One region of the Chryseomicrobium imtechense genome, then DNA from elsewhere that is predicted to be linked to it. Evidence: riboswitches for the same ligand, from Rfam matches in the RefSeq annotation. Region 1 holds a riboswitch; the other holds the start of a gene.
What was found. A riboswitch is a leader RNA that binds a small molecule or an ion and turns the genes downstream of it on or off. The one in region 1 is predicted to bind lysine.

Region 2: linked by a shared signal. The riboswitch ahead of AB5N96_RS01945 (aspartate kinase) and the one ahead of AB5N96_RS08480 (Na+/H+ antiporter NhaC family protein) in region 1 are both predicted to bind lysine.

Annotation. Positions count from the first base shown of each region.
Region 1 is NZ_JBGOBM010000007.1:29,618-34,360, forward strand. Features, by position in the region: gene lipA (lipoyl synthase) at 1-716, opposite strand, end outside; gene AB5N96_RS08480 (Na+/H+ antiporter NhaC family protein) at 829-2,394, opposite strand; lysine riboswitch at 2,506-2,682, opposite strand; gene AB5N96_RS08485 (bifunctional metallophosphatase/5'-nucleotidase) at 2,845-4,194, opposite strand; gene AB5N96_RS08490 (sulfite exporter TauE/SafE family protein) at 4,206-4,743, opposite strand, start outside.
Region 2 is NZ_JBGOBM010000002.1:57,768-62,510, reverse strand. Features, by position in the region: gene sdhA (succinate dehydrogenase flavoprotein subunit) at 1-117, opposite strand, end outside; gene AB5N96_RS01955 (succinate dehydrogenase cytochrome b558 subunit) at 151-762, opposite strand; gene AB5N96_RS01950 (DUF2507 domain-containing protein) at 1,047-1,439, shown strand; gene AB5N96_RS01945 (aspartate kinase) at 1,816-3,045, opposite strand; lysine riboswitch at 3,136-3,311, opposite strand; gene uvrC (excinuclease ABC subunit UvrC) at 3,347-4,743, opposite strand, start outside.

The sequences.
Region 1 (4,743 bases):
TGACCGATCGTCATGATATCCACATTGTTTGCACGTAGGTCGTCCATAACTTCGATAATTTCTTCCCATGTCTCTCCAAGTCCAAGCATCAGTGACGACTTCGTTGGGATGTCCGGTTGCATCTCTTTTGCACGGCGTAAAAACTCAAGTGAGCGATCGTATGTAGCACGTGCACGAACCCTTGGTGTTAAACGACGCACGGTTTCGATATTGTGGTTTAAAATGTCTGGTTTTGCATCCATTAATGTGCGCAGGTTTTCTTCTACCCCACCCATATCAGAAGGTAAAACTTCAACTGTTGTGAATGGATTTTTGCGACGAATCGCACGTACCGTTTCTGCAAATACTTTTGAACCGCCATCTTTCAAATCATCACGCGCTACAGCTGTTACTACGGCATGTTTCAAGTTCATAAAAACGACACTGTCTGCCACGCGTTCTGGTTCTGCGAGGTCCAGCTCATTTGGTAGTCCTGTTTTTACTGCACAGAAGCGACATGCACGTGTACAAACTGCTCCTAAAATCATGAATGTAGCGGTACGACGTGTTCCCCAACACTCATGAATGTTTGGACAACGCGCTTCTTCACATACAGTATTTAGATTATTTTCACGCATTAATTTTTTCAAGCCTGTATACTCTTCATTGGTATTGAGTTTAATTTTTAGCCACTCCGGCTTACGTTCGCGTTCTGTAGTTGGTTTACAAGATGTCATTGCGGTAGCCCCCATCCTTAGTCTATCCTGTTGTCAATATATCATACTTTAGAATTCCCTACAATTGACTGTCATGACAAAACCACCAGCCGAATTGACTGGTGGTATCGTATCAAGATGCAGTTTGTTGTACTCTTTCTTTAGCCGACCAAAAGATAAATAAGAGTATCAAGACAATTAAGACAAAACCTAAGCCAATCCAAGCAGATCCTGTAAAACCAAGGACAAGATAGCCTAGAGCTGCAATTACAGCACTGATAATTGCGTATGGAAGCTGAGTGATAACGTGGTCATACAAATTCGAACCTGCACCAGTTGCGGACATGATAGTTGTATCCGAGATTGGTGAACAGTGATCACCAAATACGGCACCAGCCAACACGGCCGATAGAACAGGCAATAATAGTTCTGGATTTACAGCCATTGCAATATCAGCACCTATAGGAATCAATATTCCGAAAGACCCCCACGAAGTTCCTGTTGAAAAGGCCATGATCGCTGTAATCACAAACAGCAAAGCAGGCAGGATCCATTCCGGAATATTGTTGTTTGTAACAATCCCCGCTAGGTATTCTCCTGTTTGTAGTTCAGAGATTAGATACGTAAGTGCCCAAGCAAAAACTAATATAAGGACGGCGGGCATCATCGATCGGATCCCAGATAAAAACGCAGCACCGATGTGGACGCTGTCTGCTTCTGGGTTTCGATCAAATTGGCGTAAGTACGAAAATAAAGCGACGGCTACTCCTGCCAATCCACCTATTAGAAGTGATTTTGGAACGTCCGTATTTTCGAAGATGGTGAACAGATTCCATGAACCACCTGCTTGATTACCTGTGATGAGCATTGCACCCACTGTTGCTACTAAAAGCGTAACAATTGGCAATACGAGGTCAGACACTTTTCCGTGATTGTGTACTGGAAATTCTTCTTTAATTTCACCAGCAACGTCTTTTTCCGGATCAAATAACTGGCCAGTCTCTAACGCACGCTTCTCGTGTGATTTCATCGCAAATAGATCGAAATCTGTTGCGGCTACAAAAAATACAATTGCTAATGCAGCTACCACATAATAGTTCATAGGTGCCATTAGGACAAATGCCTCTAGTGGCGTATAGGCTACGATTGCATAGGTAGAAAATATACCACCCAAAATACTAATCAGGTAGGCACCCCAACTAGAGATTGGTGAGACGACACATACTGGTGCTGAAGTAGAATCAATAAAGTAAGCAAGCTTTGCTCGCGAAATCTTATGCGAATCAGTTATCGGACGTGAAATTTGTCCGACAGCTAATGCATTAAAATAATCATCAATAAAAATTAAAATTCCAATAAATGCAGTAAGTAATTTTGCGCCTCGACGTGTCTTCACACGCTTCATTGCCCAAGCCGCAAATGCGCGACTCCCACCTGATAGTGTGACCAGAGCTGTAATAACTCCCAGACTCAATATAAACAAGATAATAAAGACATTGTAAGCGTTGAATCCTTCATCCCAAAACGATAACTGGAACGCGGTCCATAAAGACTGTATTGACTCCATTGGTGAAAATTCATGCAATAAAAATGCGGCCGACACAATACCTACTCCAAGGGAGAGTAATACGCGGCGTGTGACTAGTACCATAATAATGGCTAAAAGTGGCGGTACTAGTGAAAAAATTGTAGCTTCCATTGACGTTTCTCCTCCTTTTAGGCGGAGTTACAGATCATAAAAGTGAAACAAAAAACCAGCCTAAATAAATCATTAGGCTGGCATACACGGGAATTTCCCTTAATTGTCTCAACTGACTGTAGCTCTCCATTTGCCGAATGCAAATGACAGTGTTATTTTTATTCAAAATAACCCCAATGATTTATGTGTGACGACACAAATCACTTCGGCAAAGCTTCCTTTTTAACACGATCTTAGTTGTCAAACTCCCGTATTATACTCTTAAGCTCTGCGGCCTCTACCTAGATAATATTCAATTCCCTTTAAGCTTAACAAGAATAAAGACGTCTGACAACCCCTTATTTTCAGGCGAGAGGAACAAAAATACAACGCCTCCCTCTTCCTGGATCGTTTCCATGTCATACTCAATATCATTTAAGTACGGAAGACTACTTAAATCTCCTCCTTTGTTTACTTTATGCGTTTAGAATCATTTGATGAAGCGGAATAGTGAATAAATACATCTCGAATCGTTTCAGGCATAAAATATACTTTTGGTAATTCTTTAAATCGCGGGAAGAAGTACCCGAACGTGAACATATCCACTGTAGCCAGCTTATATTTTTTCTTTGTCTCTACTGGCTCCCCATTCACTTGGTACCCTACGCCAGTTTTCACAAAGTTCGCGAAAATCAACTTCCCAAGTTGCTTTCCTCGAAATCCTAAACCGCGTACTTCAAGCGTTGGCCACTTTTCATTTTGAGCGATCCCATAGGCTTCAATCAAATCAGCACCTGTACAAGTGACAATACATGGATTGATGGGATGCGGTAACAAATCATGCATCATTTTCGCAGATATTTCTCCTGGATAGAGGTCTGTAAGTAACAACCCCGCAGGAAAAAGCGCGCAATCCGCTTCTGTATAGGTGATGAGCGCTTCGCCTAATCGTTCACTTAATTTTGATTCCACTTCCCATGCGGTTGGAAGATGTTCATCGTTTGAAAAAACCGAGACCTCTAATAGTTTTTCTCCACGTTCTATTAGTTTGCTGTTTGTCGTATCCGATGAGCTCGGCTGCACTGAATGCAGTGTCGTGGTGATTGCAGGTGCAGTTTCAGTAAACTGGATGACAGCTACACCTATGTGCATTCCCCATTTTCCTCCTGCCGATAAATGCGTACGTCCCCAAACGTAATTATCTGAATACGTGTGATGGGTGTGTGCTCCAAATAGTAAATCGACTTCGGGAAATTGATCTGCAATTTCTTCTTCCATTGTTCGTCCCACATGCGCAAGACATAGTACCAAATCTACTTGAGGTGCCAGCACTTGAATAATCTCTTTTACGGAATCAAGTGGAGATGTAACGTGCCATCCAAGTTGCTTGTAGTATTCGTCGTAAGCAGCAGTGATACCAAATAGACCGATTCTCTTTCCGAACGATGTAGTGTGAATCACATAAGGATGTAACCACTCTGGTCTCGTGCCGTCTGGTTCAAAAAAATTACTGAGTACGACCTTAAACTGAGCTTCTGAATACAGGGTCTCTAACTGTTCATGAGAAAGTGTGATCCCTTCATTGTTTCCGATTGTTACAAAATGATAGCCTGCTTCATTTAAAAGTTCCACATTCCCTTTTCCAGCTGTCGCTTCAGTAAAGACATGGGAACGGTCTAAATGATCACCGAGGTCCATGACTAGTAGCTCGTCTCCAGCAGGCAAACTTTTCTTATAAGCCGTAATCTTCGCTACTATCGCTTCCCAATTTTCAAAATGACTATGTAAATCGTTTGTATGAATAATATGAAGTGTCCCCATCTCTTCACCTCCTACATGAGTCCGTCGTATATAGAACGTATGCCTAATAGCAATAACACAATTTGAAGTAAGATGACTAAACTATCTGAGTTTAGACGATGATTTAAGTATGCCCCTACTTTTGCTCCGATGTAGGCTGCAGGAATAACCGGAATCGTGTATAGCCAGGGTACATTGCCGAGTGATATATGTGTGATGGAATTGACGAGTGCTGATAAAAATACCATGAACATAGACGTTCCGACTGCTACATGTGGTGGGAATAAGAAGAGCAATAACATAGCCGGTACGAGCATAGAGCCTCCACCTATTCCGAATAATCCCGAACTAAATCCTATTCCGAAGGTTAAGAGAACAGCGAACCAAATCGGATATCCGTACACATAGGTACCTCTTGCATCTTCAAATGTTGTCTTCCGACCATTTTTCACAAACCATTCCACTGGTTTCAAGTACTTACGTACAAGAAGTAATAGTGCGAGAAAAACCATCATGATACCAAAATACAATTGAAACGATGGAAGATCCAGCCCTCTGTTTACAAATGCA
Region 2 (4,743 bases), on a different contig from region 1:
GCGCTTTACTGGAACTAATGAGAATAAATCAACAGGCGTGCCATTTTCGGCAGCTTTCATAGTTGCCATAAGACCTGCAAGGCCTCCACCGACAACGATCAATTTACTTTTTGCCATGCTTTTCTCACTCCTCGAATTTTTAGTAGTGGTTTAGACGAATGCAAGCAATGCGCGGATACCCACTACTGTCAATGCTACGAAAATACCTAGAGTTGCGTATGTAGCCAAACGTTGTGAAGCAGCGGATTGTGTAATCCCCCAACTTACTAGGAATGACCAAATACCATTCGCAAAGTGGAAAGTTGCTGCTACAACACCAGCAACGTAGAAACCAAACATCCAAGGATTCGCTAGAATATCAGCCATCATATTAAAGTCAGCTGTATCTGCTCCGATTGCAACCTGCCAGCGTGTTTCGTATACGTGCCATGCAATGAATACTACTAAGAAAATCCCTGTGATACGTTGTGCCACGAACAGCCAGTTACGGAATGTGCTAAAGCGGTTCGTGTTATTTTTTGCAGTGAAAGCAATGTAGATTCCGTAAAATGCGTGGAACATTAAAGGTAAGAAAATCACAAAGATTTCAAGTGCATAACGGAATGGTAAGCTTTCCATAAAGTGTGCTGCATCGTTAAATGCTTGTTCTCCGCGTGTTGCAAAGTGGTTGACAATTAAATGCTGTGTTAAGAACAGCCCAACCGGAATAATTCCTAATAAGGAATGCAGACGACGCCAAAGAAATTCGTTGTTTTTCGCCAAGATGGTTACCCCCCTCAAATTTTGCGATTGAGTTGCCACGGCGATGTGACAATTCAATGAATGTTACGACAAGCGAAATATCGTTATTCGTAACGGCCTTGTAGTTTAACATAACTATTGTACTCCCCTAGTATAGGCAGGTCAAGGCACTTTGGGATTGAGAATCCTTCTCAAAGTCTAGATGTCTCTAAGGGTTGCAATGCATTGTGTCTTTTTTCACATACGCAAATTTTAGTACTACATGCTATACTGATATCGTTGATTTTGGAAAGTGAGTGGACTGTATGGAAAAGACACAAGAAAAAATGATTCCTCAGTTTGGGTACGAATTGATTCGTGACCACCTGATTGCCAACCTATTAGGAAAACATGAACAGGAAGTTTTATATTGGGCCGGTAAAGATTTGGCTCGAAAATTCCCATGTCAGTCGGTTGATGAGATTTGTGCGTTCTTTCAACAAGCCGGCTGGGGCGAGTTGCAATTACATACACAAGCAAAGCGTGAAAGCATCTTCCACCTACAGGACACGATTCGTTCATCGTCGCGGTCCGATCGCTGCTTCAAGCTTGAGGCAGGATTTTTAGCAGAGCAACTTGAACAGTTAGAGAGTCGGATGACGGAGTGTCTGGAAGATGTCTCATCTACACTTGTTGTTTTTACAACAAAATCAGAATAGCAGTTGTCTTTAGTTTACATTTGGTGTGAGAGCGCTCCCATTTATCTGCTCACATTTGTGAACAAATTGCGTGTTTTGTTCACACTATTGTAACTATTTTGTAGAATGCTGATGTCGAAATCAGCATTCTTTTTTATGGTCATTTTTTTCACAGGGTAGATTTCTCTCAGAATTGTTTATGCCCTCAATTTCGTTGTTTGTGCCCTGGAATAGGCTTTTTATGCCCTGATCGAGCGGTTCTGTGCCCTCAAATGGCTGGTTTGTGCCCTCAGTCATATTATGGAAACTAATTCACAGTCTTCTAGTACAAAAAACAACCCCTTCCCCGCAACGAGAGTGCGAGAAGGAGCTGTTCTTTATCTACTCAAACGAAAGTTTACACTTGTACCTCAAGCTCCGACAAGCGGAACTCGTCGTGAAGCGCATTCGCCGACTGAATCATTTGTTGTTGCGGAACGACTACAGATACTTTGATTTCTGATGTACTGACCATTTTAACTGGAACCGATTCTTGGCGTAAGCGATCAAACATTTGTGCTGCTACTCCTGGATTGGAAACCATTCCTGATCCTACAATCGATACTTTTGCAAGGCCGACTTCGAAATCTGCCACTTGGAACCCTAGCTCTTGTTTTTTCTCTTCTAATACTTGAATCGCTTCGGACAATGCTTCTTTTTTAATAGTGAACGAAACCGTTGGCGTTGTGCCATCGACTATAGATTGCACAATGATATCGACATCGATATTGTGTTTTGCTAGTGTCGTAAAGATCATAGCGAGTGACCCATTAAATGCTTTTTCATATCCTATTGTTAACCGAACGACATCGGATTCAAATGCCACACCTCGTACAATCAGATTCGACTCCATCGATGTAACCTCCTCAATAACTGTCCCCTCTTGATCTGTCAAACTCGAGCGGACAGTCAGTGGAATTTTGTAGTTTTTTGCATACTCAACAGCGCGTGGATGCAAGACGCCTGCGCCTAAGTTGGCAAGCTCTAACATCTCATCGTACTCAATTGATTGTAATTTACGTGCACCTTCGACAAAGCGTGGGTCGGACGTGTAGACTCCATCCACGTCTGTATAAATATCGCAGCGGATGGCTCCAACAGCTGCAGCAATTGCGACGGCCGTTGTATCTGAACCTCCGCGGCCAAGTGTAGTAATCTCCCCGTCTTCTGTAATACCTTGGAAACCAGCAGCGACGACTATATTTCCAGCATCTAGCTTCTCACGAATTTTGTCACCTTTCAGTGAAACGATTCGTGCATTGCGATGCACTTTTTCAGTTTGTAATTCTGCCTGCCATCCTGTCATAGAAACGGCTGGGTAGCCTTGTGTCTCAAGAGCCATTGCAAGTAATGACATCGAGACCTGTTCGCCAGTTGATAAGAGCATATCCATCTCTCGTTTTGATGGCGACGATGTGATTTCTTCTGCAAGAGTAACCAAGTGATCGGTTGTTTTGCCCATTGCGGATACAACGACTACGACTTGATTCCCTTGTTCTGATTCCATGATGACGCGACGTGCTGCATTTCGGATACGCTCCACTGAGCCAACCGATGTTCCTCCAAATTTCATGACGACAATTGCCATTTTCCTAATCTCCTCCGGTAGCGGATGGGACAAAAAAATGCTTTCCACGAATGGAAAGCATTTTGTCTAACACGGTCAAAGTATATGTCCATGCAAGATAGCCCTCCAGAATGTTTATTCTGACAATCTTGGGTTTGTTCAACACAAGACCAACGAAGCGCTGGATCAGCAGCTCTTCATTTCGGCGATTGCCCCTTTCCCATTTCGTCGTCGGATCTGTCATCCTCAAAAATGGTACTGTTGACGCTCGCACCTCTATCTTCACGTAAAGTGAATATGAAATTAGGAATACTTTAGCACACTATTCCGGCGAAGGCAATGTTTCTTCTGTTAATTTTTTTTGAACCGCAACAGCAAGCGCCTCCGGAAGACCTGCTTGTATAAACTCTTCAACAGTACCTGCTTTCATGTTTTTCACCGAACCAAAGTGCTTCATAAGTTGTTGACGGCGCTTTGGTCCCACGCCAGGAATCGTATCCAAAATCGATTGGATACTATTTTTTTGACGTTGTTGGCGATGGAATGTAATCGCAAACCGGTGCACTTCGTCTTGAATACGTTGCAGCAAATAAAACTCTTGCGACGTCCGCTTCATGGCAACAGGAAGCGGAGGCTCTCCGTAAAGAAGTTCTGCCGTTTGGTGTTTTAAATCTTTCGCAAGCCCTGCAATCGGAATATCTAGTCCGAGTTCATCTTCTAATACTTCACGCGCAGACGACATCTGCCCTTTTCCCCCATCAATCAAAATTAAATCCGGAAGAGGCAAACGTTCCCGAAGCACACGTGTATAGCGGCGACGAATGACTTCACGCATCGCTCCGTAGTCATCATGTTTTTCAGCCGTCTTTGTTTTGTACTTTCGGTATTCTTTTCTTAAAGGTTTTCCGTCCTCAAAGACGACCATCGCAGAAACTGGATCTGTCCCGTAAATATGGGAGTTATCAAATGCTTCAATGCGACGCGGAGCAGGAATGCCCATATGAAGCCCAAGTTGCTCTATTGCCCCAATAGTTCGCTCTTCTTGACGCTCGACTAGATGGAACTTTTCGTTCAAGGCCACTTCTGCATTATTGATGGCCAAATTCACAAGTTCTAGTTTTTTCCCTCGTTGCGGTACGGCTACTTTTACATCTAATAACTGGTGAATGATTTCCGCATCGACAGTTCCAGGGACAAGAAGTTCTTTCGGTTTGATGTGGGACGGCTGCTCATAAAAACGACCGATAAATGTTAAAAACTCTTCTTCCGGCTCTCCGTATATCGGAAACATGGACGCATCCCGCTCAATCAACTTCCCTTGACGAATGAAGAAGACTTGTACACACATCCACCCTTTGTCGACAGCGTAACCAAAGACGTCCCGATTGGTGAAATCATTCATCTGCATCTTTTGTTTTTCCATAACGGTATCGATGTGCGCGATTTGATCTCGGTATTCTTTTGCACGCTCGTATTCCATAGATTCTGCGGCTGCCATCATCTTCTGTTCAAGCTCTGTACGCACTTTAATATGGCCCCCATTTAAGAACTTGGAAACTTCATCAATCATGTACTGGAATTCCGATCGTGGGATTTCTTTCACACACGGCCCTAAGCATTGACCAATATGATAATAGAGGCATAAGCGGTCGGGCATCTTCACACATTTTCGGAATGGATAAATACGGTCCAAGAGCTTCCGCGTCTCATTCGCTGCAT